DNA from 4 places in the Pseudogracilibacillus sp. SO30301A genome. Region 2 is predicted to be linked to each of the others. Evidence: riboswitches for the same ligand, from Rfam matches in the RefSeq annotation. Region 2 holds a riboswitch; each other region holds the start of a gene.
What was found. Region 2 has a riboswitch for S-adenosylmethionine ahead of metK (methionine adenosyltransferase). Riboswitches for the same ligand answer to the same signal wherever they lie in the genome.
Positions count from the first base shown of each region.

Region 1: another riboswitch for S-adenosylmethionine. It lies ahead of SPD89_RS18035 (OsmC family protein); the one in region 2 lies ahead of metK (methionine adenosyltransferase).
Region 3: another riboswitch for S-adenosylmethionine. It lies ahead of SPD89_RS02695 (O-acetylhomoserine aminocarboxypropyltransferase/cysteine synthase family protein); the one in region 2 lies ahead of metK (methionine adenosyltransferase).
Region 4: another riboswitch for S-adenosylmethionine. It lies ahead of SPD89_RS06225 (YezD family protein); the one in region 2 lies ahead of metK (methionine adenosyltransferase).

Region 1 is NZ_JAXHDD010000052.1:13,931-21,958, reverse strand. It holds gene SPD89_RS18055 (hypothetical protein) at 1-90, opposite strand, end outside; gene SPD89_RS18050 (Hsp20/alpha crystallin family protein) at 384-827, shown strand; gene SPD89_RS18045 (class I SAM-dependent methyltransferase) at 1,095-1,808, opposite strand; gene SPD89_RS18040 (sodium:solute symporter family protein) at 2,445-4,067, opposite strand; gene SPD89_RS18035 (OsmC family protein) at 4,070-4,555, opposite strand; SAM riboswitch class I at 4,710-4,816, opposite strand; partial or broken gene SPD89_RS23215 (glycosyltransferase) at 5,156-5,266, opposite strand; gene namA (NADPH dehydrogenase NamA) at 5,727-6,743, shown strand; gene SPD89_RS18025 (hypothetical protein) at 7,138-7,446, opposite strand; gene SPD89_RS18020 (DeoR/GlpR family DNA-binding transcription regulator) at 7,882-8,028, shown strand, end outside.
Region 2 is NZ_JAXHDD010000005.1:114,175-122,202, reverse strand. It holds gene asnB (asparagine synthase (glutamine-hydrolyzing)) at 1-601, opposite strand, end outside; gene metK (methionine adenosyltransferase) at 2,072-3,268, opposite strand; SAM riboswitch class I at 3,403-3,509, opposite strand; gene pckA (phosphoenolpyruvate carboxykinase (ATP)) at 3,768-5,354, shown strand; gene SPD89_RS04750 (ABC transporter substrate-binding protein) at 5,686-6,669, shown strand; gene SPD89_RS04745 (ABC transporter ATP-binding protein) at 6,681-7,487, shown strand; gene SPD89_RS04740 (ABC transporter permease) at 7,471-8,028, shown strand, end outside.
Region 3 is NZ_JAXHDD010000002.1:202,515-210,542, reverse strand. It holds gene SPD89_RS02705 (Cna B-type domain-containing protein) at 1-1,319, shown strand, start outside; gene SPD89_RS02700 (hybrid sensor histidine kinase/response regulator) at 1,546-4,605, opposite strand; SAM riboswitch class I at 4,923-5,036, shown strand; gene SPD89_RS02695 (O-acetylhomoserine aminocarboxypropyltransferase/cysteine synthase family protein) at 5,182-6,852, shown strand; gene SPD89_RS02690 (SGNH/GDSL hydrolase family protein) at 7,238-8,028, shown strand, end outside.
Region 4 is NZ_JAXHDD010000008.1:28,358-36,385, forward strand. It holds gene SPD89_RS06215 (urea transporter) at 1-934, opposite strand, end outside; gene SPD89_RS06220 (transporter substrate-binding protein) at 1,236-3,515, shown strand; SAM riboswitch class I at 3,590-3,692, shown strand; gene SPD89_RS06225 (YezD family protein) at 3,868-4,008, shown strand; gene SPD89_RS06230 (PLP-dependent transferase) at 4,136-5,263, shown strand; gene SPD89_RS06235 (bifunctional homocysteine S-methyltransferase/methylenetetrahydrofolate reductase) at 5,260-7,107, shown strand; gene metE (5-methyltetrahydropteroyltriglutamate--homocysteine S-methyltransferase) at 7,647-8,028, shown strand, end outside.

The sequences.
Region 1 (8,028 bases), on a different contig from region 2:
GCCTCTATATACTTCCCCGTCATGGGTATATATTTCAACACCTCTTCCATGATAACGTTGGCATATACCGTGGTAATAATCTATCGACATTTTTTCACCTCCCAATTCGGATAACCTATTGTGCATTATATGTATAGCTGCGAATCATCGTAAGTGTAAATGTACTAAAGTGTTGGAGGATGCATAATTTTACTTTTGACGAAAGATGAAAGCATATTTACACACTGCCGCTTATCCATTTTAAAATTGAATTCTTTTGCAGCGTAACAATTTCTGCTTAAAGTATATAGCAAAGATTGAAACATCTTATGTACGCCATTGCCCATCACTCTTTTTTCTTCGAGCATATTTTATTATTATAATCAAATGAAAGGATGAAGAAGTTGGATTCTAAAAAAGATGATTTTCATAAGCGATTTGATATGTCGCCTTTTCAAGACTTAATGAAAATGATGGATTCCTTATTCAATCAATCATTAACACAATTAAGGCCTTTTCGAATTGACCTGTATGAAACCAATTCGGAAGTCATCGTGGAAGCGGAAATGCCTGGGTATAGTCGTGACCAGATTCAGCTAGAGATCATTGGTAATCAATTACAAATAGAGGCAGAAAATTCGGTAGTTCGTGAAATGAAAAATGATCAAACGAAGTATCACAACAGGGAAAAGTCATTTCAACGAGTGAAACGAGTCGTATCGTTGCCTGTTGCTGTTTCCGAACAGGACACAACAGCTTCCCTTGTTGATGGCATACTTAAAGTAACGATGCCAAAAAGTAAGCGCGGAAGAAATTTAATTGTAATTGATAAGGATAAAAAGGAATGAAATCACGGTATAAAAAAGCCGGTATTCCAACGAAACTGGGATACCGGATACAATTGTTCAAACCCAATTCCATTATTTTTAACTCTTTCTGAAGACCTGTTTCCCACAAAGATGCCTGAAGATTTCCCGAAAAAAACCTTTAATTGTATTTGGTCGCAACTATCTTCCTTCAATTTCGGAAACGAAATTTCCTTTGTTTCCCGATTCGTTGCTTTTCGTATCGTCATTCCCCGTAGTAACTCTCTCGCTAGTAACTTATTACATCTTTCAAACAAAGCATCTAAAAATCCGATATCCTAGTTTTTCTTTATATTTCTTTGTAAGACGTTGATGCTCTTTCAATATTTCAAAAAGCGTATCATTCATCTTTTCGGAAATTGAAAAATCGGGGACATTATTCACATCGTTTTCATCAAATTGAAGGTCACATAATTCGACATGAATTTGTTTAAAACCAGCGTGTCGGAACACATTATGCCATTCATGTTCGCGGAGTAATCTAGGAACGCCGTAGAAGCGGGTTATTTCTTCCAGTTCATCTTTAGAAAGTGATTTCTCTTGTACCATTTCAACGGCGATTAACAATCCATTTTGGTGTAAAACTCTTTTGAATTCTGCAATTGTTAGAAAAATATTTGTAAATGCGATTACCGATTCAGATAGAACGATATCAAATGAAGCATTTTCAAACGGTAGATGTTCAGTTCTCCCCTGGATAACTTTGATTGGTAAATTGAGCCTCTGAAATCGTTGCATAGCCTTCTCCACCATCAATTCATTGTAATCCAAAGAAGTTACCTGACAACCGTAGTGTTTTGCGATATATGCAGCGGTTTGGCCAGTACCACACCCAGCATCAAGGATAAATTTTGTTTTATCTATTGCTTCTTTAGATAAGATCTTTTTTGTAAGCTGTAGACCTCCGGGATGTGCGCCCCCAACACCAAAATAAGCCAAACAATCAACATATGTTTGTTCCAATTTATTACCACCCTTATTCGAGTAAATATAATATCTTATGTATCTTTTGATTTAAATGTTTTTTTACTATCTGTTCTAGCAATACAGACATTGTCGGATAGTATAACCACAAATCAAAATGACCAATGTTCTTATAGTCTTACCTTTCGCACCAATAAAGTGAGTGCTAACAGATTTCTAGGATTGATATCTCAAATCATTACTTGATAGCCTCGATAATGGAAGGCAAGATATAAACTGCGACATCATTTCTTTACAGATATATAGTTAAATTTACTTTTCGGCGGTTACTAGACTGATACAGGGAAAATTGAAATTTCTAAGGAGTTGTTTTCCAAAAAGCATAGTGGCAGCAGCGGATGCTGAGTCGTTTTCCATGCATAGTGGCAACCGATCTGCGAAAGTTAAGTTATAGTTAAACAATAACTGCTTGATAAGAGAGAAGGGAGATCCTCACTTCATATTCGTTAATATTTTCATTTATTCTAACATGGTGTCAGTTGTCGCACCCAAATTTAGGGAGTTGATTAGACATTTACCTTGTAATAAGGAAAATCTAACAAATTCATTTTTCCTCTGGATCCTAAAAAAGAAGCTATCTCAAAATGATTTAGCTTCCTTTCTTATACTATTTCATTACTTTGCTTTAGCGATGCTCTGTTTTATAGATGAACTGACATTTGTTGTTGGAAAATAGATAATGGTTGCTATAAAAAGGGACATAAGGATTAAGAAAAGAAAGATTCCAAGTAATCCATATTCATAGATGACTTGAAAATTCATTAACAGACCTATTAAAACCAATGTACCAGCAATTAATGCGTAATGTCCTTTTTTTGATTTAGCTGAAAAGAAATTATATTCTAACGTATTCGCTTTTTGTATCAATGTAATAAGAGCCAAAACACTAATATTCGCTGACATCCCAATCCATACCGGATGAATATTTAAATAGAATTCATTTGGAGCCCAGCCACCAAGATGATACCAAGTTATTCCAGACAGAAATCCAAAAATCATTGAACCAATCACTGCTTCCTTCGTCGCTACTCTCCAAAATAAGACGGCAACGACAGGAGCAAAGGTAGCAGAGTTTCTCATTGTCCAAGCTAAAATATTCCACCACGCAGCCTGTTCCGTTCTTAACATACCAAATATAATCATTAATCCTGTGAGTACCAATAGGGAACGTTGCGTATACGTAATAAGCTGCTCTGATGTTGCTTTCGGATAAAGTGCTCCGCCAACATCTTTACCCAAACTGGTCGCTCCAGAAAATTGGCAAGGTGCTCCCCAGCTTAATGCACAAGCCCAAATACCGAGGAAAAATAATCCGACAAGTGGAGCAGGAAGAACTTCCATTAAATATTGTGGTAATGCGACTAACCCAAGTGTAGTATCTGGAACAACGATTGCTGCTGAGATTCCGAATAAAATACCAAGAAAGATAAAGGGAATACCAAAGACGGCAGCCAACTTTAAACCTTTTTGTCCCTCTTCAGGTGTTCGGCAAGATAAGGCCATTTGAAACGCTGCTTGAGCTAAGATTACATTGACTAAAAATGTCCCAAACCATGCGACAATTACTTGAATCCCAGCACCATCTAGTTGAAACATTTCCGGGTTTGAGGCTGCGAATGAGCGCAGACCATCAATACCAGGGTTGATAAAAAATGCTAGTATGCCAATGATGAACATAATCATAAAAACGAAAAAGTTCATTGTTTGCGTTAAGGCGATTGACCACATGCCTCCAGCTTTCAAATAAAGATACAATAAAAAAGCAGTAAAGGCGACTGATAATGTTAACGAAATTCCAGTAAACACATGGACAGCAGAGGCAAAAGCGATCGCTGTAGCAACAGACCACATTGGAAAAGCAAAAGCCGTAATTGCGCCACCAATCCCAAGTGCTGCTCGCCCATAACGTTCTCCAATCAAACCTGAAACAGTGACAACTAATTTTTCACGAAGGGGGCCAATGATGATAAAAGCAATGATCAATACTTGTAATGTTTCTGCTACTCCATACCAGATGGCTGAGACTCCCGTTAAGTAGGATAGTTCAAGAATGGAAATAAAAGTAGATCCGGAGAATAAACCGGTAATGCAAAAAGCTACAATCCATTTATTAAATGTACGGCCTCCAACAAAATAGCCAGTTTTATTTGCTCTTTTTCTGGAGGACTGTCCGGATGCTATCAATCCAAACGTATAAACAACCGCAAAAAGAATTAACCACCAACCATATGAAGTCATTACTACTCTCCCTCCGTTTCTTGATAAATCCAGTTTAATGTAATGTTAATCTGTGCATCATGGAATAAATTGTAGGCGGGACATCTTTTTTTAACGAGTTCTTTTAATTCTTGAATTCGATGTACACTTTCAATTGTATTAAACCAAATCGTGTTTGTGACACTTTGAAAATGAGGACTAATATTGTCAATACCTCGCATTCCGCGCCGATCGATCGTTCCAACCGATTCCGAATGTAAACTTTTAAAATTAAAACCTATTTCATTAGCAATTGTCTCGACAACGATTAAGACACAACCATTAAAAGAACCTAAAATATATTCCATTGGAGTGGGCGCTTCATCGCTTCCTCCTAATTTAACTGGTTCGTCAATAGGAAAGGAAAACTTTCGAATTGTATTACTATTCTTCATTGCACCTGTTCTTTTACAACTTGCTTTAATTTCTCTTATATTTTTATTTTCCGAGTTAATTATCTCTGCTGTCATTTGTACATCCTCCAATATATTTTTAAGTAATCATATATATTTAGTTGATTTTAAGGTGAAAAATATACCGTTTTTTATTTTCTCATAAGAAAAGCCCTCCTCTCATTAAGCGATGAGAGAAGGGCATGTCTACAAATAACAACACGAACATTTCATCTCATCTTCAGAATACAATGTATTCTTCTGAAATTAGCACCATACAATAAATTGCTGGTTGCTGAGGTTTCACAGGGTCAGTCCCTCCGCCTCTCTTAATAAGATTTAATTATTTAATTAAATTGAATTATAAGCTTACCACTTGGAAAAGTCAACATATTTGATGAAGCCTGTTTTGGTCTAGTGAAAAATCTAAAGCTCGACCGTTATCAAACAGTGTCTTGAGGTAGCTTTTAAACGATTCAGAAGAAGTGTCCGAAAAGGCTGTAGGAAATTGTATATATATATTGAACCAATGATCCAAAGTGTCATAAAAAATTGAATAATTGATGGTTACGAAAAAAACGACACTGATAATGAATATAGGATGCTTGGTCTTTTGAGTTTAAACGATTTCCAATAGAATTTGTTATTGGAGGAAAAGTACATTTGCTTTCCTATTTTTTAACGTTTTTTATTGGCTTCAGGATGCTGTATGTGTAGACATTCGTCCGCATCGAACCATAATGTCCATTCACTTGTTGCTTTCGCCAAGCCCTCGTTTCTAGCATTTGCAAAATGATTATTCTATTTATAATTCATACGGGTCTACCAGCAGGCGCTTAGTATCAATGATACTAAAATTGCGTGAAGTAGCTGTATTTAAGTCAAGGGAAGCTCCACCAAAATCTTTGATTTAGGTAGAGGTTCACTTAATAGTTCATAAACATCTATTTTTACAAAACCAAAAGGAATAGTTACAATAAAACTATATGCAGATACAGTATTCCGTTAAAATTAGGAGGTTATCATCATGCCGATAAAAATAATCGGTGCAGGGAATGGGTTGCGATATAGAAGGCTGTTAAACGTTGTTTAATAAATAATATATTTAGTCGTGATTTCAATCGTGAGATGAATCAGCTTCGATTGAAAGAGAATTTACCTTTACTAGCATTCTAAAACTATATGTAAGGTAACTTTAGATAAAGAATGAATCAAGCTAAAAAGGCAACATGGATGGAGGAGGGTATAAATGGCAAAGCTTTTTTCACCAATAGATTTTAAAGGCGTAACATTAAAAAATCGTATTGTGATGTCTCCGATGTGTATGTATTCATCGATTGGGAAGGATGGGATGATTACACCTTTTCATTTATCACATTATATTTCTCGTGCCGTTGGCCAAGTGGGACTAATCGTGGTGGAAGCAACGGCGGTTCAACCTGAAGGACGAATCTCGGATCAGGATCTTGGGATATGGGATGATAAGCATGTTGCTGGTTTAAAACAGTTAAATAAAGAAATCCATAATTATGGGGCGAAATCGGCGATTCAACTAGCGCATGCTGGAAGAAAGGCGGAATTAAATTCACTTATTTATGCCCCATCACCCCTACCATTTAATGAGACGTCAATAAAACCGGTCGAGATGAGCGTGGAAGATATCAGAACGACGATTGAAGCTTTTAAAAACGGAGCTAGACGTGCAAAAGAAGCCGGCTTTGATATTATTGAGATTCACGGGGCACATGGCTATTTAATCAATCAGTTTTTATCACCGTTAACCAATAAGCGTACAGATAAATATGGCGGTAGCAGAGATAATCGCTACCATTTCCTTTATGAAATTATCGAGGCAGTAAAAAAAGAATGGGATGGTCCACTTTTTGTACGTATTTCCGCAAATGAATATAATGAACAAGGAAATACAGAGGAAGATTTCATATATTTTACAAAAAAAATGAAAATACATGGTGTAGACTTAATTGATTGTAGTACAGGTGGAGTTGTACCAGTCCGTATTAAATTATACCCTGGTTACCAAGTCAAGCATAGCGAGGTAATTAGAAAGAATTCTGCGATTGCTACCGGGACAGTTGGCTTAATCACTACAGGAATCCAGGCCGAAGAGATTTTACAAAATAATAGGGCAGATCTCGTATTCATTGGCAGAGCCTTACTCAGAAACCCTTATTGGGCTAAAGCGGCAGCAGATGAACTTGGATACGATTTGATTGCTCCAAAACAATACAAACGTGGATGGAACTAACTAACAATTAGAAAAAATAATGAAAAAACAAACGGAAGTTAATGCTCTAGTGGCAAGGGGGAGTATAATTTAATATCTATAATACTTCCTCTAACACCGTTATTAAATTTATAGTAACGAAGATCACGCGTATTTTTTGTTTAGATAATATATCACAGTTATATTTTCGTAACGAAGTTTTTAAAATCTCTTCATCTTGAACAGAGGGTGGGACTCAAATTTGTTGTGCGTTGCAGTTTCCGAAAGCCGTACTCGGTAAAAAAAAAATTATAGGCTTTTTCAGTGTGATAGACAAAATTCCACTCAACTAAAAAAGATACGAAATAATCTCTCGTATCTTTTTTATGGCATAAATAACACAGATGAAAGACCAAAATGAATTTTCGAAATCTACTTAAGTGATATTATTCAATTCTTTAATTAGGATTTTGTTTATTTTTTTCTGGCACCTAAGTAAATAGGGTTCTCTCTCAAGTTTTCTGGTCTTTAAACCACCAATAATTTTACGGACATTTTTATTGTGAACAATTAATTTTTTGTGTTCTTCATTACTAAGATAATTCTTGAACCATTGGTGTTTCTTTAGGTGTTTTAAATTTTCACCAATATCCTCTTCACTTACATTTATTAAACTTGGTATAAAAAAGCCAATGTTTAAATAAAAAATTAAGGCAAGTGTTAAAAGCAAACATACAGTTTCCAAATTACCACTCCTCAATAAAATTTTTAAAGTAACAAGTTTCATATTTCCATTATATATAGTATAACAAATCTGTAGTGTTGCATTAACTTTTTAAGTGAAACTTGAATTCGTAACAGAAAACATCAAAAATCACCCAAATTAAAACGCTCGCTCCTTGGTTTCTCACTGATTCTGGTACGCATAAAGACCATAAAATGTATTAAAAAAAGATGTCCCTTAAGGGGCATCTATTTAATTGCAAAGAATGAAAACCTTGATTAGCTCACCTTTTCAAGGTTTTTTTAATATGTAAACGAGGAAAGGTCAGGTCTTAATATTGTATTACTTTTTATAATATAATAATAGATGTTATATGTAAACATAATAAACAAATAAACTTGACATTTTTGTTTGTAATGAACATAATATAAATATAAAATGTTAACATTGAACAAGGTGATTATTTTGAATCCAAAAGACCGTAGAGATTTAATTTTAGAACGTTTAAATATGGATAAAAAAATTGATGTAGATCAATTAGCGGATCAATTAAATGTATCGACGATGACTATTCGTAGAGATTTAAATGGTTTGGAATCTGAG
Region 2 (8,028 bases):
AAGTGCCTGGATGAACCATATGTACCCCTTTTGTTAACGTGAATGGTTCAGGAACATATTGAAAGCTAAAATAATGTTGTAATGCTTCTGGATCTATAGCCTCTTTTCCTAGAAATAGCACAATTCCCTTTTTGCTAGAGGAAAAAATAAATGTTTTATCATTTTCGTGATAAAACAGTGGCTTTACCCCAAAATGATCACGAGCACCATATATGGTTTTATTTTTTTTATCCCATATAATAAGGGAAAATTTCCCGATAATAAACTCAAACACATCCGTATAATATGTACGAAATAACTTCGCAATTATTTCTGGCATATACGGTCCCTCGATGTGTATATCTTCATTAATCCTCCACTTTAATTTTTCTGCATTGTAACACTCACCATCAAAATAAACGTGAAATTGGTCATCATAAAAATATTTTCCTTTTTCTTCTGTTCCCTTCTCTACATCATAGCCTAAGAAAAAGTGTTCCTCATTTATAAAATGTTTTTTCGTATTAGAAACACTGCCGGAAATTGTTTCTGTTAAACTTGACTGTAATTTTTCATGTTTTACATTCGTGACCTCATAATAACCCCCAACGAATTGACTCATGTTTATTCATCTTCCTTTTTCTTCTATTTTAAGTAATATAATACCATGTGTTTAATTTACAAACAATATTGAATATACTATTTACTGAATATTTAAGTATTTTTTTATAATGTTTCATTATTTTGTCATAATTACATTATATCTATACTATGATTACGTAACTTATATTTTGGAGTTTGTCATGATATATCACTATAAGTACGTTTGAACATCCTCCATAATAATAAACCACAGATGCAAATTTCCGTTTTTGTTGCGAAAAAAGCAACGATTAATGAGGATAAAAAGAATCGGATTTAGGTTTAGATGTTTAAATTTCAAAAGCAACCTAGCTATATTACGAGCTTTGGTTGCTTTTAATTTTTCGCCAAATAATGTTACAACTATATCCTCTTCACCAAAATCGCTCGTCTCATTCGATTTAGCGCTTCTGTTCCTTTTTCTTTATTCATAATCGTTAAATGAGCAATCCGTGACGAAAGAGCCTCCGAACGAATATCTGTTTCTTCTGAGATAGTAAATAGTGATATATCCGCTTTTTTTTTGATAAAGGAGACTTTGCAAAATTTATAATCGCAATTATCGGTACTTTATTTTCCATTAAAGCATCCAACACTTCCAACGTATTTTTTGTCGAACCGGAATTATCAGTTTTTATCAGTTCAAGCGATGGTGTGCTCTCTTATGTCGGTTTAAACGCTTTTGAGAAAGGAATTGCCGCTGTAACGATTGGGACAAGTGGTTCCATACGCACAGCATCCAATGCTCCAGTCATTTATTCGAAAGGGCGTACGTTCTGTACCCATTATTTAATGATCACTGAACAATAAGTGAGCCTGTCAATAATGGTGGAGTTGTTTTAAGATGGGTTCGTGATCAACTTGCACAAACAAAAACAGAAACAAAGCATGCGAAAGATAAAGAAAAAGACCCATATGATTTCATTACTGCTATGGCAGAAAAAGTTAAAACCAGGAGCTGTGGGACTTATCTTCCATCCTTACTTACTCAGGCGAGTGCGCCCCCATTTGGGACGCAAATGCAAAAGGTTCCTTTTTTGGCTTAGCATTCATCATACAAAAGCAAATCTCATACGAGCAACGATAGAGGATTTTTCTTTAATTTAAAGTCTGTTCTTACATTTTTATCAGTGCCGATAAGTTATGAAAGTTTATGCTTAGGTGCTGTAGTAGTGGGACGATTTGCTATCGGGGAAATTCAAAGTTTGTACGATGCTAAAGATATGATTGGTACGACGCCACCTCATTATCCTGAAGCAAAAGAAGTGCCATTTATCAGTCCATCCTACTGATACATGAACATTTAAGCAACGTATTTCAAAAGGAGGACAAGTTTATTCAGTCTTTGGAAAAATAATTTGAAATTAGAAACCAAATGAGGACAGGTAACTGAATTGAAAAAGCTTGTCTTACAGTTATTTGATGAATAACGATAAGTCAAGCTTCTTTTTTAAACATACTCTAATAATGATTTTCGTATATCTTCCACTTTATCTGTTTGTTCCCAAGGTAAATACAAATCATGGCGACCAAAGTGACCGTATGCTGCGGTTTGTCGATAAATTGGTTTTTGTAAGTCCAACATCGTAATGATTCCTGCTGGGCTTAAATCAAACGTGTTTCGGATTACTTCAACAAGCTTTTCTTCCGTAACTTTTCCTGTACCGAATGCATTAACGGAAATAGAAACTGGTTCAGCTACACCAATAGCATATGCAAGTTGCACTTCACATTTTTCTGCTAAATGAGCAGCGACAATATTTTTTGCTACATATCTTGCTGCATATGCAGCTGATCGGTCAACTTTCGTTGGATCCTTCCCACTAAATGCCCCACCACCATGTCTTGCATATCCTCCATACGTATCAACGATAATTTTTCTCCCTGTTAATCCAGCATCTCCTTGGGGACCTCCAATTACGAACCTACCAGAAGGATTTATAAAATATTTTGTATTCTCATCTAATAAAAAACTTGGTACAACAGGTTCTATTACATATTTCATTAGATCTTTATCTATCTGATCAAGTGTTACATCTTGATGATGTTGAGTAGAAATGACGATTGTATCCACTCGAACTGGCTTGTCTTTATCATCATACTCTATGGTAACTTGCGATTTTCCGTCTGGGCGTAAATAGGAAAGCGTTCCATTTTTTCGAACTTCTGTTAACTTTTTAGCTAAACGATGAGCTAAAAAAATAGGTAACGGCATTAACTCCTCTGTTTCATCACAAGCAAAACCAAACATCAATCCTTGGTCACCTGCACCGATTATGTTATTATCTTTATTTCCATCTCTAGCTTCAAGCGCTGTGTCCACACCACTTGCAATATCTGGAGATTGTTCATCAATTGCAGTAAGTACAGAACATGTCTGTGCGTCAAATCCATATTTTGCTCGTGTATAACCAATTTCCGATATCGTTTTTCGAACTATTTTTGGGATGTCAACGTATGTTGTAGTGGTAATTTCGCCTGCTACTAATACGAGCCCAGTGGTAACCATTGTTTCACAAGCAACACGTGCTTTAGGGTCGTCCGTTAATATGTCATCTAAAATTGCATCTGAAATTTGATCACAAATCTTATCAGGATGTCCCTCTGTAACCGATTCAGATGTGAACAAATGACGATTTTTTACCATAAATAAAAGCCTCCTACTATATAGTACACGGAGCTCAAAAATAATTAGGTTTTAAAGGAATTCTTGTTTATTATAAACGAGAGAAAATAAAAAATCCCTTCCATCTAATAATAGAGGAAAGGAAATGCCTTTCACTCTTATTGTTCAAGGAAAGTCCTTGCATCAGGTTAGCACCTTTTCACATATTGTGATGGTTGCTGGGCTTCCTCGGGTCTGTCCCTCCACCAACTCCTAATAAGAGAGTCCGTTAAAAATAGCTTACACTAAAGTGTCTAAAGTTGTCAAACAACTGTATTTTCATGCGAATGTGATTTATTTCACAAATTTGTAACGATTTTCTTTAACTATTGCACAATCTGTATATAATATGGATAATATGCTATATAATCAAATATCTATCTAAGGTATAATTAATTCGCATTATATTTAGTATGGACTATTTAAGTTAATGTGTTATACTATATTCAGAATTAAGTACTTGTAAAGGAAGGTTAGGGCAATGAACATGACTGCAAATTCAATCGAAACTCATGAATTTGAAACGAATAATAAACTGCATACAAATTTATCTGTTCCGTTATTGGTTGAAAAGATTTTATCGAGAGAAGAAGGAGTTTTAACTGCAACGGGAGCAGTTCAGGCTACGACAGGTAAATATACAGGGCGCTCTCCTAAAGACCGTTTTATCGTAAGAGATGATGTCTCGGAAAATATTGTAGATTGGGGAGCGGTAAATCAACCCCTTGATGAAGTTTCATTTGAAAAACTTTATCAGAAAGTGATCAACCATTTAAAAAGCAAAAATGAATTATTTTCTTTTAAAGGATTTGCAGGTGCTGATGAGAAATTCCGTCTACCCGTAGAAGTAATTAATGAATATGCGTGGCATAATCTATTTGCACGCCAGTTATTTATTATTCCAGATAAGACTGAATTGCATAATCACAAATCTGAATTTACTGTTTTATCTGCTCCTACTTGTACAGCAAATCCAGAAGAAGATGGCACAAACTCTGAAACATTTATCGTCATCTCATTTAAAAAACGCATCGTTCTTATAGGTGGAACAGAATATGCAGGGGAAATTAAAAAATCAATCTTTTCTGTCATGAATTACTTACTACCACGGCAAAATGTGCTTTCTATGCATTGTTCTGCTAACGTTGGAGAAGAAGGCGATGTAGCATTGTTTTTCGGTCTTTCAGGTACTGGAAAAACAACGCTATCAGCAGATCCTTACCGTAAATTAATTGGTGATGATGAACATGGTTGGAGTCCAAATGGTGTTTTCAACATTGAAGGTGGATGCTATGCCAAATGTGTGGATCTATCTCAAGAAAAAGAACCACAAATATATGACGCTATTCGTTTCGGCTCTGTTTTGGAAAATGTCGTATTAGATGATAATTCACGTGAACCAGATTATTCAGATACAAGCTTAACAGAAAACACACGAGCTGCTTACCCACTAGAGAATATTGACAATATTGTTAAGCCAAGTGTTGCAGGACATCCAAACACAATTATTTTCTTAACAGCGGACGCATCTGGTACATTACCACCGATTAGTAAATTAACGAAAGAACAAGCAATGTACCATTTCTTAAGTGGTTACACAAGTAAATTAGCTGGTACAGAGCGTGGAATCACGGAACCCGAAGCTACATTCTCAGCTTGTTTCGGTTCACCATTCTTACCACTTTCACCTGATAAATATGCACAAATGCTTGGTGAAAAAATTGACCAGTATAACGCAAATGTATTTTTAGTAAATACAGGATGGACTGGAGGCCCATACGGAGTAGGTAGCCGAATGAAATTATCTTACACTCGTGCAATGATTCATGCTGCCCTTGAGGGTGAGTTAAATACAATTGAAACAATTCAAGATGATATTTTCGGTTTAAATATTCCTGCACATGTACCAGGGGTTCCTGATGAAGTGTTAATTCCAAGAAATACATGGGCAGATAAAGACGCCTATGATAAAACTGCTCAAAACTTAGCTAGAGAATTCCATCAAAACTTCGAAAAATTTACAAATGCTAGTGAAAATATAAAGCAAGCCGGTCCAATCCATAAATAACACATTATTTACAAACCGACTCATATGTTGAGTCGGTTTTTTATATGAACATACACCTCTAACTTGAGCAACTTTCACCTCGACTTGAGCAACTTCACCCTCGACCTGAGCAACTTTCACCTCTAACTTGAGCAACTTTCACCTCGACTTGAGCAACTTTCACCTCGACCTGAGCAACTTTCACCTCGACTTGAGCAACCTTCACCTCGACCTGAGCAACTGCAACCCCGACTTGAATCCTCTCCCAACTAATTTTTGACACACATAAATTCCCTTTTGCATAGGCTAATGTTGATATACGAAAAAGATAAAGGAGTTGCATCAGATGAGAATGATCAAATGGGTCAGTTACTTATTTATCTTACTTTTAGTTTTTCTATCAGCTTGCTCTTCAAATGATGTATTAGAAATAAAACTGGCTGAAGTTACTCGTTCTGTTTTTTACACGCCACAATATGTTGCAATTGAAAATGGTTATTTTGAAGAAGAAGGTTTGAAAGTTGATCTGCAAACAACTTGGGGTGGAGATAAAACAATGACTGCCCTTCTATCAGACAATGCAGACATCGCTCTTGTTGGATCAGAAACATCTATTTACGTATACGGACAAGACGCATCTGACCTTGTTATTAATTTTGCGCAACTTACACAAACGGATGGTACATTTTTAGTATCCAAAACAGAGAAACCTGACTTTTCTTGGGAAGATACAAAAGGTAGTATTTTCTTAGGGCAACGAAAAGGTGGAATGCCGCAAATGGTTGGGGAGTATGTTTTAAAACAACATGATATTGATCCACACGAAGATTTGGAATTACTTCAAAATATTGATTTTGCTAACATTCCAAGTGCTTTTGTCTCCGGTGATGCTGAATATGTCCAACTGTTTGAACCAACTGCTAGTACATTTGAAAAAGAAGGAAAAGGTCATGTCATCGCTTCATTTGGTGAAGAATCTGGCCTGATTCCATATACCGTTTTTATGACGAAAGAAAGTTTTATCAATGAAAATGAAGATGTAGTTAAAAGCTTTACAAAAGCAATTTATAAAGCACAACAATGGGTAGAAGAAACGGATGCTGAAGAAATTGCCAAAGTAGTGCAACCTTATTTCGAAGATACGGAACTAGATATGCTTATTTCCTCTATTGATCGGTATAAACAACAAGGTTCTTTTGCTTCAAGCCCATTACTTACTGAAGAGGCTTGGGAAAATTTACAAAATATTATGGAAGAAGCTGGAGAATTACCAAAACATGCACCATATGATGAGTTGGTGAATACAGATATTGCAAATGAGGTTACACAAGACTAGGGGGAAAATATATGGCATTTTTGACCTTAGATAACGTGTCACATTATTACTTTTCAACAACTGGATACACGAAAGCACTTGAAGATATTTCCTTGTCGATTGACGAAGGTGAGTTTGTCTCCATTATCGGACCTAGTGGATGTGGAAAATCAACCATTTTATCTATTATCGCACGATTAATGCAACAAACAGAAGGTCATATTAAATTAAAAAATGAACCTTTAGCAGATTCTTCTTTAAATATTGGTTATATGTTACAACAAGATTATCTATTTCCGTGGAAAACAGTAATGGATAATATATTACTGGGTCCTAAAATCAATGGCCAAATTACAGATCAAACAAAAATACATGCGAGACAATTATTAGCAGATGTAAATATGGCGGAAACTGAAAATGATTTCCCTTCTGAACTTTCAGGCGGGATGCGGCAACGAATCGCCCTTGTTAGAACACTGATAACTAATCCAGAAATTCTATTATTCGATGAACCTTTTTCAGCACTTGATTATGTAACAAAATTAAAACTGGAAAATTTAGTGGCCAAATTGATGGAAACATATAACAAAACAGCAATTCTTGTTACACATGATTTAGGTGAAGCTATCTCCATGAGTGATCGTATCTTTTTAATGGAAACTGCTCCTGGAAGAATTGCAAAAACATTTGAGGTTCCAGAAGAATTGCGAAATGAAGCTCCTTTTTTCGTGAGACGTCATCCAAAATATCAACCGATTTTCGATAAGATTTGGAAGCATTTAAATGATGATATGTCGGATGAAAATAAAGGGGTGACAACTGATGAAAGAAACAATTGACAGAATATTTTACGATAATTATCTTAAAAAAATTCGATCCGAAACAAGAGTCGTAACTATTTGGCAGTTAATAATCTTTATTTTATTTATAGCAATATGGGAGATTGCTAGTAGATTTCGATTTATTGATCCATTACTATTTAGTTCTCCGACAAAAGTTTCTCAATTGATTTATGAAAAAATAATAGACGGTTCAATGTTAAATCACTTGCAATACACATTATTTGAAACAATTCTAGGCTTTATACTTGGTACAGTGCTCGGTATAATAATTGCAACTATACTGTGGACATCGCAAAAGTTTGCAAGAATATCCGACCCTTATTTGGTTGTTCTTAATGCAATGCCAAAAGTCGCTTTAGGACCAATTATCATCGTAGCTCTAGGTCCAGGTTTTTTATCGATTATAATAATGGGAGCTATTATTTCTGTCATCATAACAACACTCATTGTTTATTCAGCATTTAATGAGGTAGATCCAAACTATCAAAAAGTGCTAAAAAGTCTTGGAGCTACAAGATCGCAATGCTTTAAAGAAGCA
Region 3 (8,028 bases), on a different contig from region 2:
CGGCAACGAAACAATGGGATGATGTAAATAACCAAGATGGTAAACGTCCAAAATCAATTGAAGTACAATTAACCGCTGATGGAGAAGCGTATGGTGATCCTGTAGAGTTATCCTCAGAAAACGACTGGACTTACACTTGGGACGAATTAGATGAAAAAGCTGCAGGAGAAACAATTGAATATTCAGTAGTTGAATTAACAGATGTACCAGAATATGAAACAACTGTGAATGATACGGATCATGGCAACATCATCATCACAAATGCTTACACACCGGAAATTACAGAAGTAACTGGAACAAAGACATGGAATGATGCAGATAACCAAGACGGTGTTCGTCCAAAATCAATTACAATAAATCTTTTAGCTGACGGTGAACTAGTTAATTCTCTTGAGGTAACTGAAAAAAGTAATTGGGATTATAGCTTCACAAACCTACCAAAATACAAAGATGGTGAGGAAATTGTTTATACAGTTACAGAGAATACAGTAGAAGATTATACACAGGAAATAGATGGTTATAATATTAACAACCACTTTACTCCAGGAGAAACGGGCGTAACAGTAACGAAAAACTGGCAAGATGCCAATAACCAAGACGGAATTCGTCCGGAAAGTATTGAAGTACAATTAACTGCTGATGGAGAAGCGTATGGTGATCCTGTAGAGCTGTCTTCAGAAAACGACTGGACTTACACTTGGGTCGAATTAGATGAAAAAGCTGCAGGAGAAACAATTGAATATTCAGTAGTTGAATTAACAGATATACCAGAATATGAAACTTCAGTGAATGATACTAATCACGGCAACATCATCATCACAAATGCTTACACACCTGAGGTTACAGAAGTATCTGGAAAGAAAGTTTGGGATGATGAAAATAACCAAGAAGGCGTACGTCCAGAATCAATTACAGTAAATCTATTAGCAAATAGTGAGCAAGTTGAGTCAATTGAAGTAACCGAAGCAGACGATTGGGCATACAGCTTCAGAAACTTACCCAAATATGAAGCTGGTGAAGAAATAGTTTACTCGATTACTGAAGATGCTGTTGAGGGCTACGAAACTACAATTAACGGTTTTACCATTACAAATACATTCATAGCCGAAAAAGACGAACCAGTAGATTCGTCAATTGGTTCAAAAGATAAACCAGCAGCTCCTTCAAAAGGAACATTAGAAAGCACAGATTCCACAACTGAAGGAAGTAAATTGCCTAGTACAGCATCGAATATGTTTAACATGCTTGTAATTGGAATTGGATTGTTAACCCTTGGAATAACTGTAGTATACTACCGTAAAAATAGAAGAGAACAGTAAGTCTGATCGCATTACATTTAAAAATCAGGAAGAAGCAAAAAGCTTTCATGTACTAACTTAGTATGTGAAAGCTTTTTTGTTTAGATTTTCTCTTGATATATATTTTCCTAGTACTATAAGGCAATTTCTGTAAACGTGATCTTGGTTAATTTCTTATTATTTCAATGGTTAGTACTTTACAGATAAAATGGGAGGCAGTCATCTGATATGACCCCTTCCCTACAATTTATCGATCTCTAGGAATCTCAAACATGACTGTTGTTCCATGACCCAATTCACTTTCAATTACTAACGCTTTACCATAGAGCTTTTTTAACCTGCGATTCGTATTTGCAACACCGACACCTACCACCTTGCTTGGATGTTCATTGAGAATCTGCTTTATTTTCTCTTGTTCCATTCCTACCCCATCATCAGTAACTGCTATCCGATAATGTTTCTTAAGACTCGTAACCTTTATACCAATCGTTCCTCCATCAATTCGCTTCAGCACACCATGCTCGACTGCATTTTCTACTAAAGGCTGAATAGACAGCGGAGGAATTTTAAAATCAAGATTATCTTTTATATCCCACTCAATCTTCAGCCTTTCTCCAAAACGTTCTTTCTCAATATACAAATAGGAACGAGTCAAATCTAACTCATCTTCAATTAAAACAAGTGATTCTGTATTATGTACGTCAAAACTTCTTCGTAAGTAATTTCCAAATTCCACAAGCAATTTTAACATTCTTGATGTGTCAATTACGCCAAGGGAAGCGATTGTGTTTAATGTATTAAACAAGAAATGTGGTTGGATTTGTGCTTGGAGCCAAGCTGCTTCCATTCTCAATTGTTGCTTAATTGACTGTCGTAATTCAGTTAGAGCTCTTACACGTGCCTGTAATTCGAGTGCGTCCATTGGTTTCGTTACATAATCGTTGGCACCTGCGACAAATCCACTGTGTATGTCTTCCTCTTGACTTCTTGCCGTCAGCAATAAAATAGGCAATTCTGAAATGGTAAATTGTTTACGAATTTTTTCCGTCAATTCATAACCTGACATATTTGGCATCATTACATCTGCAATAACCAGATCCCATTCCCCTGTGTCCAACATTTTTAATGCTTCTTCCCCACCTAATACTGTCACTACCTCATATTCTTCGGCAAGCAAGCTTCTTACTATTTTCAAATTAACAGAGTCATCGTCAACAGCTAGTATCCTTGCTTTTGTACTAGTTGTGTCAAAAATTGGTTTAGGAAAATCTAGTAACTTAGCATCTTCACCTTCATAAGAGGCAGCAACTTCTAGTTCACTATCTACTTTTTCAGATTTGTCCTTAGCTAAAGGTATCGTAAAACGGAAGACAGACCCTTTACCTAAAGTTGAGTCTACAGAAATTGTCCCTCCATGTAATTCAACCAATTGTTTACAAATATGAAGACCTAAGCCAATGCCCCCCTCAATCGCGGTAGTATTCTTCTTTTCCTGTTCATACGGCTGAAAAATGGATGCTTGGATTTGCTCGCTAATTCCAATTCCCGTATCGGAAATTGTCACTGTTGCAAACAACCCCTTATATGTTGCATCTATCGTTATTTTTCCTTCATTTGTATACTTAACCGCGTTGTGAAGGAGGTTAAACAATATTTGAATTAACCGATTCTGATCAGCATAAATATCTGGAAACGTGTCTGTAATTTTCAACTCAATATCTAATCTTTTATTTTCCGTCATAAAACGTATCATATCTAAAACGCCTGAGGTAACAGTGTGAAGATTTACTGGTCGTCTCTTGAGTTTTATCTGCTTATCTTGCAATCTTGAAATATCGAGGAGATCATTTAGTGTAAACGACATCTGCCGACCCACTTGAATAAGCAATTTCAAATTATTTTTATTATCCGTAGTTAATGAATCCTTCTGATGATTTAATATCGTTTGAGCGATATTGATAATTCCGTGAAGTGGGTTCCGTAATTCATGGGATGTATTGGCTAGAAATTGATTTTTGGCCTTATCCGCCCGTTCAAGTTCTTTTGTTTGTTTCTTATTTAATTGGACGATACTTATCTGACGTTTAAAGAGAAATCCAGCAAAAGCCATGATAGCTAGCAAGTAATCAATCGGATAATATGGTATATCGATTAGCCCTATATTGAGAGCTACTCCCCACAACACATTAAACAAATTAATGACATTAGCAATCAATATAAACATAGCATCAGAATTGCCTTTTTTAATGATCCCTAGAATTATAATAAACATAAACGTATAAGAAATTACGTTTGTAAGCATAATGCCATAACCAACAAATAGGATGTATGAAGATGGAATAATGAATAGTGCTAGAATTAAGAGGCTATATGTTTCAAATAATACTCTGAAAAAAACATGTCTTAATTTAAACACATATTTTATGAATTTGAGAATAAAAAACACGGTACCTGCGAATGACAAATAGATTAGTTTAAGCGACCATTCTGCATTGATAGGAAACCAATTTAATAGTATTTTATCCTCGTCAACGATGATAGAAAAAGCAGCAAAAATGAGTAAAAGTCCGAAATAAATAAGTTCTTTATGATATACGCTTCTACCCATCATATATAAGCTAAAAGCATATGCACTATGTACGAGTAATATTAAGACAACCATTAATTGCGTTATGGTTGTAAAGCTTATTTCTCTGTCTATAGCATTCCCTAGCCCAAATTTAACAGTGTTTGAAATACCGCCTTCAAACGCCTTTTCAAAGTTTGCTACATGTACAACTAGTTCTATCTCGTCGTTCGCCGTATGGAAATAGCCCTTAGAAATTCCTAGCTTACTCTTGTATTGATGAATAGTATCGGAAGGTCGACCCGTTTCAGTTACTAATTGCCCGTTTACATATACGCTAGCCGCTGACTCAATATCCTTAAAGATTAACCCATAATTTTTCTGTTCACTTTCGTTATCAGTTGTTGGCAAAAGTACTTTTAATCGATAGGTACCGTAGTTTATTTCCTTATACGGATTCTTCCAATGCCCTGGTATAGTCGTAAAACCACTTGCAACATTTTTTTCTAAGCCAAAATTTATAAATTCTCCCGGATAAAACTCCCATTCTCCATCAAGCGTTATTGTTTCCTTATCCGTAAAATTCCAGTGACTTAAATCAATTACACCCTCTTCAGCATGAGGGTGATCGGGAGTTTTATGGTAAAAAATCCACCCAATACGAAAACTTGTTAACACGAGCAGAAATATACTTATCAAAAGAAATACTTTTTTATAGGACATCCCGTTACTAGCACGCATCGTTTTCAACCCTTTATACTCTCACTTTTAATTATTACATCAATTATCGTTGGTGGCACCTACTTTTACAAGATTAATTTTCTATCTGCAAGTTTTATTATTCCAATTGGTATTAGTGGTTGCCTTGAAAATGATTAGAAATATTAAAAATCGATGATTTAACCATAATCTAAATCGCCCAAAATGTAATCGTTTTCAAAATAATGAACAATTAGTTTTTTATATAAGTTTTGTTCATTATATTCACAATTAGCAATATTTTTAGTTGACATTAAGTACGAAGCATGTATAATAAATAGTAATTTCATAATGAGTATCTCTTATCAAGAGCGACGGAGGGAATAGGCCCGATGAAGTCCAGCAACCATAAAAGCTTATTGTTAGCTTTTAAAGGTGCCAAATCCTACAGACGATTGTCTGGAAGATAAGAGGAGGAAACGACTATTAATACAACACCCTCTTCTATTCTTTCTAGAAGAGGGTTTTCTAATTTTCCTTCTCTACATGCAAGACGTACATTGCTTCAAAATAAAAACGGGGGATATCATCCCTAAAAATTTAAGGAGGAATTTAGTTATGTCAGAATTTACATTTCAAAAGGACGATACCATTTTATTACATGGGGGGCAAGAACCTGATCCAGTTACAGGTTCACGTGCGGTACCAATTCATCAAACAACATCTTATGTTTTTCGCGATACAGAGCATGCTAAAAATTTATTTGGTCTTGCGGAAACGGGAAATATTTATACTCGAATTATGAATCCGACAACAGATGCGTTTGAACAGCGAGTTGCATTACTTGAAGATGGTACTGCTGCGGTTGCCACAGCTTCAGGAATGGCCGCCATTACGTATGCTATTTTAAACGTTGCTAGTGCTGGGGATGAAATTGTCGCCGATAGTAATTTGTATGGTGGTACATACAACCTATTTGTCCATACACTACCTCGTTTTGGAATTAATGTAAAGATTGTCGACGGTACAAATCCTGAAGCAATAAAAGCTGCAATAACGGACAAAACAAAAGCAATTTTTGGCGAAACAATTACGAACCCAAGTTTAAATGTTTTTGATATCGAAACGGTTGCTGACATTGCTCATGATCATGGTATTCCGTTAATAATTGATAATACTTTTGCACCAAAATTTGCTAAACCAATTCAATGGGGGGCGGATGTCGTCGTCCATTCCGCAACAAAATGGATTGGGGGACATGGAACGTCGATTGGAGGAGTTGTCGTTGATGGCGGACGCTTTAACTGGGATAATGAAAAGTTTCCAGGATTTACGGAAGCCGATGAAAGCTATGATGGACTCCGATTTGCAGATTTAGGTCCTGTTGCCTTTGCTCTTCGACTACGTGTTCAACTATTACGTGATACAGGGGCATCGATCAGTCCTCATAATGCATTTTTATTATTACAAGGTCTCGAAACATTACATGTACGTCTCGAACGTCATAGTGAAAATGCAATAAAAGTAGCAAAGTATTTACAAAGCCACCCAGCAGTTGAATGGGTAAATTTTCCGGGAATTGAAGATCACCCATCCCATGAGTTAGCAAATAAATATTTCTCTTCGGGATATGGATCGATTATTACATTTGGTATTAAAGGTGGACTTGAAGCTGGCAGAAAATTAATTGATAATATTGAGTTATGGTCACATGTAGCGAATGTTGGAGATGCAAAATCATTAATTATTCACCCAGCATCTACAACTCACCAACAACTCAGTCAAGAAGACTTAAAGAAAAGTGGCACACCAGAAGAATTAGTTCGTCTATCTATCGGAATTGAAGACATTGAAGATATAATCCAAACATTAGATAATGCTATTGCTAAAGCAACAGGAATTTCTACTATTGACACTACAGTAGAAGAAGCAATTAAATGGCTATTCTCATCACCTTTTGATCGCAGTGAAGGATTAAGACAAAAAACAATTGCTGTAAAAACTGAAATTGATCTACAAAAAGCGTTTAATTTGTCAAAACAAGGGTATAAAATTATCAACCTAGATGAAACTAATAAAGATGAAGTAATTGATGTAATTGTAACGGAACAACCGTTATCTGAAAATGAGCTTGATACTTACTCCAATCAAGGATTAAAAATTATTTGGAGCAGTAACTTTAAAGGCTTTGAAAATTTAAGCACTTCAGTTCAAGTAGTAAGTGGAAGAGATCTTATTGAAGAAGCTACACGTATTCGTGCGAACCGTCCTGAAGTAATAACTAATTAAGTAATTTATCACTCAATTGTTATATAACTAATCTCTTTCCGCCTTCCCCAAGGCGGTTTTTTCTTTTTAGTGCGTGTTCAAAAAGGAGGATAAAAAGAACCAAGAAGTTCGAGGCGGCGCAGCTCCCGTCAGCGGAATGTATGCATTTAGATACATGAGCAAAGATCTGGCACGCCGGAAAAGTGATCTTCTTTTCCAAGGAGTCGCTTCTAGCACGCAGAAAAAGTGCTTTCCTTTTTCAAGGAGCGGAGAAACAAGCATTCGTGCGAAATTCGCAGTGTCATTTTTACCAGACTTTTTGAACATCCTCTTTTATTAAATTTTAGTTTATTGGTAAATATTAAAGGTAAACTATGTTAATATACAATTTAAACATAAAACAATAATGTTTTATAATATATATATACTATCTAAACATTTAGGTGTGATTACTATTAAAAAGCTAATCATCATTATTATAGTCATAATTGCAGGACTCTTATTCTTCATATTTTCTAATAAAGAACAGACTCCTAATAAACCTATACAAGAAGTTATTAAGGAGAAAGTCGAAAACAAAGAGGAAGAAGTCGAAGTAGAAAAAAACGAGATTCCCGAAAATTCAGAAGAAGTTTCAGCTAAAGAAGATCCAGTTCGTGAGTTTTTTTCAGCTAAACTAAAAAAAGCAACTAAATTCTTTTTTTCACAGGAGGTTAAAGTTGTCACATTAGGTGACTCGTTAACAGAAGGTAGTGGGGATGAGACAAATAATGGCGGTTATGTCGGGATTTTAGACGATACGATTAATCAAGATAAACAGGTTGTAGAGTTTCAAAACTTTGCAAAAGGTGGAAGCAGAAGTGGACAATTACTAGATCGTTTACAGGATGATGATGTCGTTCAAGCGTTAGCAGATGCGGATATTGTTCTAATTACAATAGGTGCAAATGACATTATGCAAGTCTTTAAAGAAAACTTCACAAACTTAACATTGGAAAAATTTACATCTGAGCAAATACGTTATGAACATCGTTTAGAAGCTATTTTTTCTTCGATTCAAGAAATTAATGCAGAAGCAGATATTTACTTGATTGGATTTTACAACCCTTTTAAAAAACATTTTGCCGATATAGAGGAATTAGATCTTATAGTAAATAGTTGGAATCAAATTGGGAATGATGTAACGAAAAAATTTAA
Region 4 (8,028 bases), on a different contig from region 2:
GTACAAATGCCATTGTTAGCGCTGGTAAACCAAACGGAACTAGCCAAATGCTTAAGCTTGCTGTAATTAAAATAGTTAATACAGCTCCCGAAATTCCTGAGATTAAAGCAAAACGGTTTTCAGTTTCCTTAAATATGATAGAGATGGCAATAATGGATAAAATTGCATTGTATCCGTATAATCCCAGCGAAATTAAATCATGTTCAGCTCCAAGTAAGAAAGCGGTCAAAAGAGCCATTGCACTTGCAATAATGGCGTATAACCCAAATTTCCATCCGGCCCAAAAAAGTGCAATGAAAAGTAATATGCCTGAAATTATATTCTCTAGAAAGAATATTTGGGCGATCCCCAATATAAATCCACTTAGCCAATCTATGTCCCCAGTGATATTCAATGTCCAATTTGATAAAGTTCCCGGTGTGAGTGTAGAACTCAATTGAAAAACTTCTAACTTATAAGATAGTAGCAACATAAACCAAGTGATAATCACAAAAGGAAAAGTAAGTATTGGTATAGTAGTTTCTTTGATAAAATGCATTAACGCTGCTGTTAAAATTGATGCAATAGCTGCCCCAATAAGAGCGATTATCCAGCTGTAAGGTCCAGTTAGAAATAGCGCGAGTGCAAGACCTGAAAGAGCTGAGTTATATCCGAATAAACCGGAATGAACTGCATTTTTATCAGCTCCACCTATTAATGCAACGAAAGTACCGATAACAACTGATAATAGTGTGACGATACCTAAAAAAGGAGAAGCGACTGTAATAGCAGCTAAAATAATTAAGCCAGTAATGACATTTTCAATCAGAACAATTTGGGATATCCCTTTTACTGAAGCGATTACAAATTGGTATACATCACCCTCTCTAAATGATTTTGTCTCTTCATGGATACTGTCAAACTCTTGACGTAACTTTTTTTCTACATTTTTCATGAAACCTCCCCATCTCACTTACTTTTCTTTTTAAAGAAATCTAAAAGTAAGGAACCTATTTGCTTATAAAATTATGCAACTTTCGTGCCAACTTTATTTTTTATTGAAAAAGGCGTGTTTTAAATGGGGAATGATTTCATCAAACCCATATGGTTATCGCATGAAAAGATTTGATGAATAGTAGATTAATAGATTGAATGTTTATAATAAAAACGTTATTATAATGGAAACGAATATAATTATTGTCTCATTTTGAAACCGCTTTCCCGATTTGGGACATATAAAAGAAGGAGGAACTAAAGTGCAAATAAAGGTTGGCCTCTTATTCTCTTTGACAGGCACGACTTCGATTACTGAAAAAGGACAATATGATGCCGCCTGCTTCGCCATCCATCAATTCCAACGACAAGGACATAACATAGAGATAATTACTAAAGATATTTGTTCTGATCCACATAAGGCTAAAAAGGAAGCAGAGGCACTCGCACGACGAGGTGTTAAGGTGTTTATTGGTTGTTACACGTCTGCCTGCCGCAAAGCTGTATTACCGATACTTGAGAAGTACAATTGTTTACTGGTTTACCCGACATTATATGAAGGACAAGAAGATCATCCGAATGTTTTTTATACCGGAGAAGTTCCAAATCAGCAAGTTCATATATTAATTGATTACTTAATGAGTGAATATGGGAAGCGAATTTACTTAATAGGAAATGATTATATTTACCCTCGTGAAACAAATTCACAAGTGAAATCATATGTTGTAGATATAAAGGGTGAAATAATTGCAGAAGAATACGTACCTTTTGGACATAGGGAATTTCATCGTATTATTCAAGATATTATCGTACAAAAACCTGATGCTATTTTTTCAACGCTAGTAGGACAAAGTGTGCTTTCCTTCTATAAAGCGTATAAACAGATGGGACTAGACCCTAATTCATTACCGATTTTTAGTCCGATTACAAAAGAAACGGAAATAGCAGCCATGGGATCAGATGTCGGAAAAGGACACTATAGTTCTGCAAGTTATTTTCAGTCTTTAGATAACTCATTGAATAAAAAGTTCGTAAATAATTACAATGAATTTTTTAATGAAAAAAAGTCTATCTCCTCTGTTATGTTCAATACATACTTAGGAACAGAGATAGTTCTTGATGCTATCATACACACAAAGAACTTTGATATAGATAAGATTTTTCAATATATAAGTGGTAGAAAAATAGATACTGCGTGTGGAGAATTGCGTATAGATAAAGAAAAACGTCATCTTTCACGCCCGGTTAAAATTGGAAAAGCTCTATCGAATGGTCAGTTTAAAATTGTTTGGGACTCAGCTAATAATATAAAACCTCGCCCGTATAAAAATATTAAAGAATCCAAAAAGAGTCATTTGAATGAAATTGTTCTAAATGCTTGGGGACAGATAAGTGAAGAAGCAATCATTGCGTTATCCGAGGATAGAACTATTCAATATATGAGCTTAAAGGCAAAAGAAATGACTGGCTTTCAAAACGGCGAAACACTCACTCCTCAAATGTTAAAACATATGGAAAATAAATTTGAAGTCAATTCCTATGAAGCAAAATTAAAAACATTGTTTTTACTAAAACCTAACTATCAAAAAACCTTTGATTCAATCTTTCAATTTGGAACTATTCAAACTAAAAATATAAACTTTCAACATGAACTTGAAACGGCAACGATTGCCGCACAAACAACCGCAAATGTTTTAATTCTTGGCGAAACAGGTACTGGAAAAGAAGTAATGGCCCGTGCTATTCATGAAGAGAGCAGTAGGAGAAACGGATCATTTGTTGCAGTGAACACCGGAGCAATCCCGAAAGATTTAATAGCTAGTGAGTTGTTCGGGTATTCAGAAGGTACGTTTACAGGGGGGAAAAAGGGCGGAGCAATTGGGAAATTTGAAAGTGCCCATAACGGTACACTCTTCCTAGATGAGATAGGTGATATGCCAATTGAACTTCAAGTTATTTTATTGCGTGCGATTGAAACGAAAAAAATAATCCGGCTTGGAGATACGATAGAGCGACCAGTCGATATCCGAATTATCGCAGCTACGAATAGAAACTTGCAAGAGGAGATTGCGTATAATAATTCATTCAGATCTGATCTTTATTACAGGTTGAATGTTTTAAATATTGATATTCCACCTTTACGGGAACGACCTGAAGATATTGAAACTCTTGCTTGGACTTTTATGAAACAGTTCCAAGAGCAGTATGGAGATGGACCAACACAGATTGATCAAGAAGCAATGCAACTGTTTATCGAATATCCGTGGCCAGGTAATATTAGAGAACTCAGAAATATTATGGAGCGTGCTTTTTTACTATCGAGAAGAAAATCTAAAAAAATTACAAGTAGCCACTTACCTAGAAATATTAAAGGGTATTATAAGCGGAAAATGCCTTCAGAACTTACATTAAAAGATGTTGAAAAGAAAATGATTACTCAAGCGTTAATGGAGACGAATAGTGTTAAGGAAGCTTCAAAAAAGTTAGGCATAGGAAGAAGTACACTTTATCGAAAAATGAAGGAATTTGAGATAAGTATATAATTTTCTAAAAAAACATTTGACAACAAATAATAAACAGTGTACAGTAGTAGTTACAATTTAATCAGATTTATTTTTTCTTATCCAGAGAGGTGGAGGGACTGGCCCAGTGAAGCCTCGGCAACAGACTTTTTAAGTACTGTGCCAATTCCAGCAAGCTAAGTGCCTGAAAGATAAGAAGAGAGAGAAATGAACGATATATTCAACCTCTTCTTATCTTGATAAGAAGAGGGTTTTTTACTTATTGAACCACCAAAAGTAATATAACTCTTCTCGATAAAGCTTTGCAAGTTCCAATGAAAAGAACTTGTACTTTACATCAATTAGCTAAAGGGGAGATGAGAATTTGAGCAAACTGGATCAAGTGAAACTGGACTATTTACAGGCTGTTTTACAAGAAATTGAGTATGGGTCTGTTGTAATTACGATTCATGATGGTCGTATTACACAAATTGACGCAACAGAGAAAAAACGATTTAGTAAAAGCTTAGTTTAATAAAAATATTGAGGTTGCCGATTAGACAACTAAAGGCATCTTACATCTATCTCTAGCCATTTTAGTATAGAGAGGATGTTGGATGTCTTTTATTTTTGCCAAATTTACTAAGAAAGGGGTTAATAAAATGACGGATTCGTGTAGGAAAGAGACGTTTCTTGTACAAATAGGAAACAGGAAAGAAGAACATTTTCGCGCAGTCAGTACACCTATTTATTTTTCCACTGCATTCCGCCATGAAGAGATTGGCCTTCAAGACGGTTATGATTATATCCGCACTGGTAACCCGACTAGAGATGTGTTAGAAAAAGCAGTTGCAGAGTTAGAAAGTGGAGAAAAAGCATTCGCTACATCTTCCGGTATGGCGGCTGTTCAACTCGTATTTGCTTTATTTGAAGAAGGATCACATTTTATTGCATCTCGTGATATATACGGAGGGAATTATCGTTTATTTGAAGTGTTTGAGAAAAAGTACAATTTTTCTTTTACGTATTGGGACGGGAAAGATTATGAGGAACTTGAAACATTTATTCAGGATAATACGAAAGCGATTTTCATTGAGTCACCAACTAACCCGTTAATGCAGACAGTTGATTTAAGAAAAATCTCAGTGATCACAAAACGTCATGAGATTCTTCATATCGTTGATAACACACTGTACACTCCTTATATTCAGCGACCGCTTGAAGAAGGGGCAGATATTGTCGTTCATAGCGCAACAAAATATTTAGCAGGGCATAATGATTTGTTAGCAGGAGTTGTCATCTCAAAAGGAAAGACAGTAAACGAAGAGTTTGCTTTTTTGCATAACTCAATCGGAGCAGTGTTATCACCATATGACTGTTTTAGCCTCATTCGGGGGATGAAAACACTGGCCCTTCGGATGAGGCAGCATGAAAATAATGCCAAGCGAGTAGTTGAGTATTTGAGAACTCATCCACTTGTAACAGATGTGTATTACCCGGGGAGAAGCGGAATGTTAAGTTTTGAAATAATTGATGAAGCACTTGTTTCGCCGTTTCTAAAAGCATTAAAACTTTTTACGTTTGCTGAAAGTTTAGGAGGAGTAGAAAGCTTTTTAACGTACCCAATTACACAGACACATATGGATATTCCAAAAGAGGTGCGTGAATCATACGGATTATCAAATTGTCTACTACGTGCTTCTGTTGGGATTGAACATGAAGATGATATTATCGCTGACCTTGAGCAAGCTTTCGAAGCAATTACTCAATTGGGGGTGGCAAAGTTTTGAGTTTATTAGCTGATTTAAAGAAACGAATATTAATCGCTGATGGTGCTATGGGGACGATTTTATATTCTCATGGGGTGGATCGTAGCTTTGAAGAATTAAATTTGAGCCACCCGGAGCAAATTCAAAATGTGCATGAAGCGTATATTAATGCAGGTGCTGACGTTATTCAGACGAATACATATGGTGCAAACTATATTAAATTAGCACGTTATGGGTTAGAAGAACAAGTGAAAAATATTAATCAAAAGGCAGTTCAAATTGCTAGAAAAGCGAGTAAAGGAAGCGTGCATGTTTTGGGAAATATTGGAGGAATTCACGGTGCACAAACTTTACTGGAGTCAGATGAGGAAATCAAGCGAAGTTTTCGGGAACAATTATATTGTTTACTACTGGAGGGCGTGGATGGGTTAATCCTTGAAACCTATTATAATCTCGATGAATTAAAAACAGTTTTACAAATTGCTAGAGAAGAAACAGATTTACCGATCATTACCAATGTTTCCATGCATGAACCGGGTGTACTAGAAAATGGGGTTACGCTATCTGATGCGTTAAAACAGTTAGAAGCGCTCGGTGCAGATGTAGTTGGAGTAAATTGTCGACTAGGTCCTTCCCAAATGGTAACTTCACTGGAGTCAGTACCTTTATTGGATCGCGCTTTCTTGGCAGCATATCCAAATGCGAGTTTACCAGCGTATCGGGATGGGGTGCTTTTTTACGAAAATGAACCGAATTATTTTACAGATTGTGCAGTAGCTCTCAGAAATCAAGGAGTTCGATTAATCGGAGGGTGTTGTGGAACTACTCCTGAACATATTAAAGCGCTTGTGGAAGGGGTAAAAAAACTAGCACCAATTACAGAAAAGGAAGTTAAAGTTAAGGAATCGGTTGCAGTTTTATCGAAAAGAAAGCATGAGACAGAAACATTAGCTGATAAAGCAAAAAGACGCCACACTATCATTGTAGAATTAGATGCACCGAAACATTTAGATATTACGGAGTATGTGCAAGGAGCTAAAGCGTTAAAGGAAGCGGGGGTTGATGCAATTACGCTTGCAGATAATTCACTTGCGACTCCAAGAATTAGTAATGTCGCTATGGCAACTATTTTACAACAACACGGAATAGAACCACTTGTTCATTTAACATGTCGTGATCGTAATTTAATTGGTTTGCAGTCTCATCTTATGGGTCTTCACACACTAGGAATTACGGAGATTCTTGCAATTACAGGTGATCCAACTAAAATTGGTGACTTTCCAGGAGCAACCTCTGTCTTTGATGTGAATTCATTTAAATTAATTGAGTTAATTAAAAAGGGGAACAATGGAATTTCATTTTCAGGAAAATCTTTACGAGAAAAAACTTCCTTTAGCGTAGCGGCAGCATTTAATCCAAATGTCGCCAATGTCAAAAAGGGCGTTCAGCGCATGGAAAGAAAAATTAAAAGTGGTGCCAACTACATTTTAACCCAACCAATTTACAGCAGTGAAAAGTTGATTGAATTGAAAAAAGCTACGGCGCATATTGAAACACCGATATTCATAGGAATTATGCCACTAACTTCAACAAAGAATGCAGAGTTTTTGCATAATGAAGTTCCAGGTATAAAGTTAACAGATGAAGTCCGAGCGCAAATGAAAGCAACTGCTGGAAACCGAAAACTAGCAACATCTGAAAGTATTGCAATTTCCAAGGAGTTACTCGACACAGCGTTGGATCATTTTAACGGTATTTATTTAATCACACCATTTATGCGCTATGACATTTGTGTGGAACTGGTGAACTATATTCATCAGAAAACTAAACACACATCAATGGGAGTTGCTCAAGTCGAGGTGTGAGATGCTCAAGTAAGGTTCTTAATTGCAGATGTGCCGTTTTCGTGAAAGATGTGCCAGTTTGGGTGCAGATGAGCCGTTTTCGTGAAAGATGTGCCAGTTTGGGTGCAGATGAGCCGTTTTCAGGTAAGATGTGCCAATTTCAGCGCAGATGAGCCGTTTTCGTGAAAGATGTGCCAGTTTGAGCGCAGATGAGCCGTTTTCGATGCAAAATGTGCCAATTTCAGCGCAGATGAGCCGTTTTTCGTGAAAGATGTGCCAGTTTGAGCGCAGATGAGCCGTTTTCGTGAAAGATGTGCCAATTTCAGCGCAGATGAGCCGTTTTCAATGCAAGATGTGCCAATTTCAGTGCAGATGAGCCGTATTTCAGGAAAGATGTGCCAATTTCAGCGCAGATGAGCCGTTTTCGTGAAAGATGTGCCAGTTTGAGCGCAGATGAGCCGTTTTCGATGCAAAATGTGCCAATTTCAGCATGTTGGGGTGGAATTTTTGCATAAATATATTAATAAAATTCATTTTTATATACAAATGGAGGAGAAATAATGTCAAAAATTAAAAGTTCAAATTTGGGGTATCCACGAATTGGGGAAAATAGAGAATGGAAAAGAGCGTTAGAAGCATATTGGAATGGAAATATATCTGAAAATGAATTAATCGAAAAAACAGACGAGATCCGTCTAAACAATTTAAAGAAACAAAAAGACGAGGGAATTGACCTCATCCCAGTAGGAGATTTTTCATTATATGATCATGTCCTTGATACATCCGCAACGTTTGGAATTGTGCCGAACCGTTATAACTATTCAGGTGGTAAGGTCGATACAGATACATACTTTGCAATCGCTCGCGGAGTGGATGATGCCGTGGCGTCAGAAATGACAAAATGGTTTAACACAAACTATCATTATATTGTTCCAGAATTAA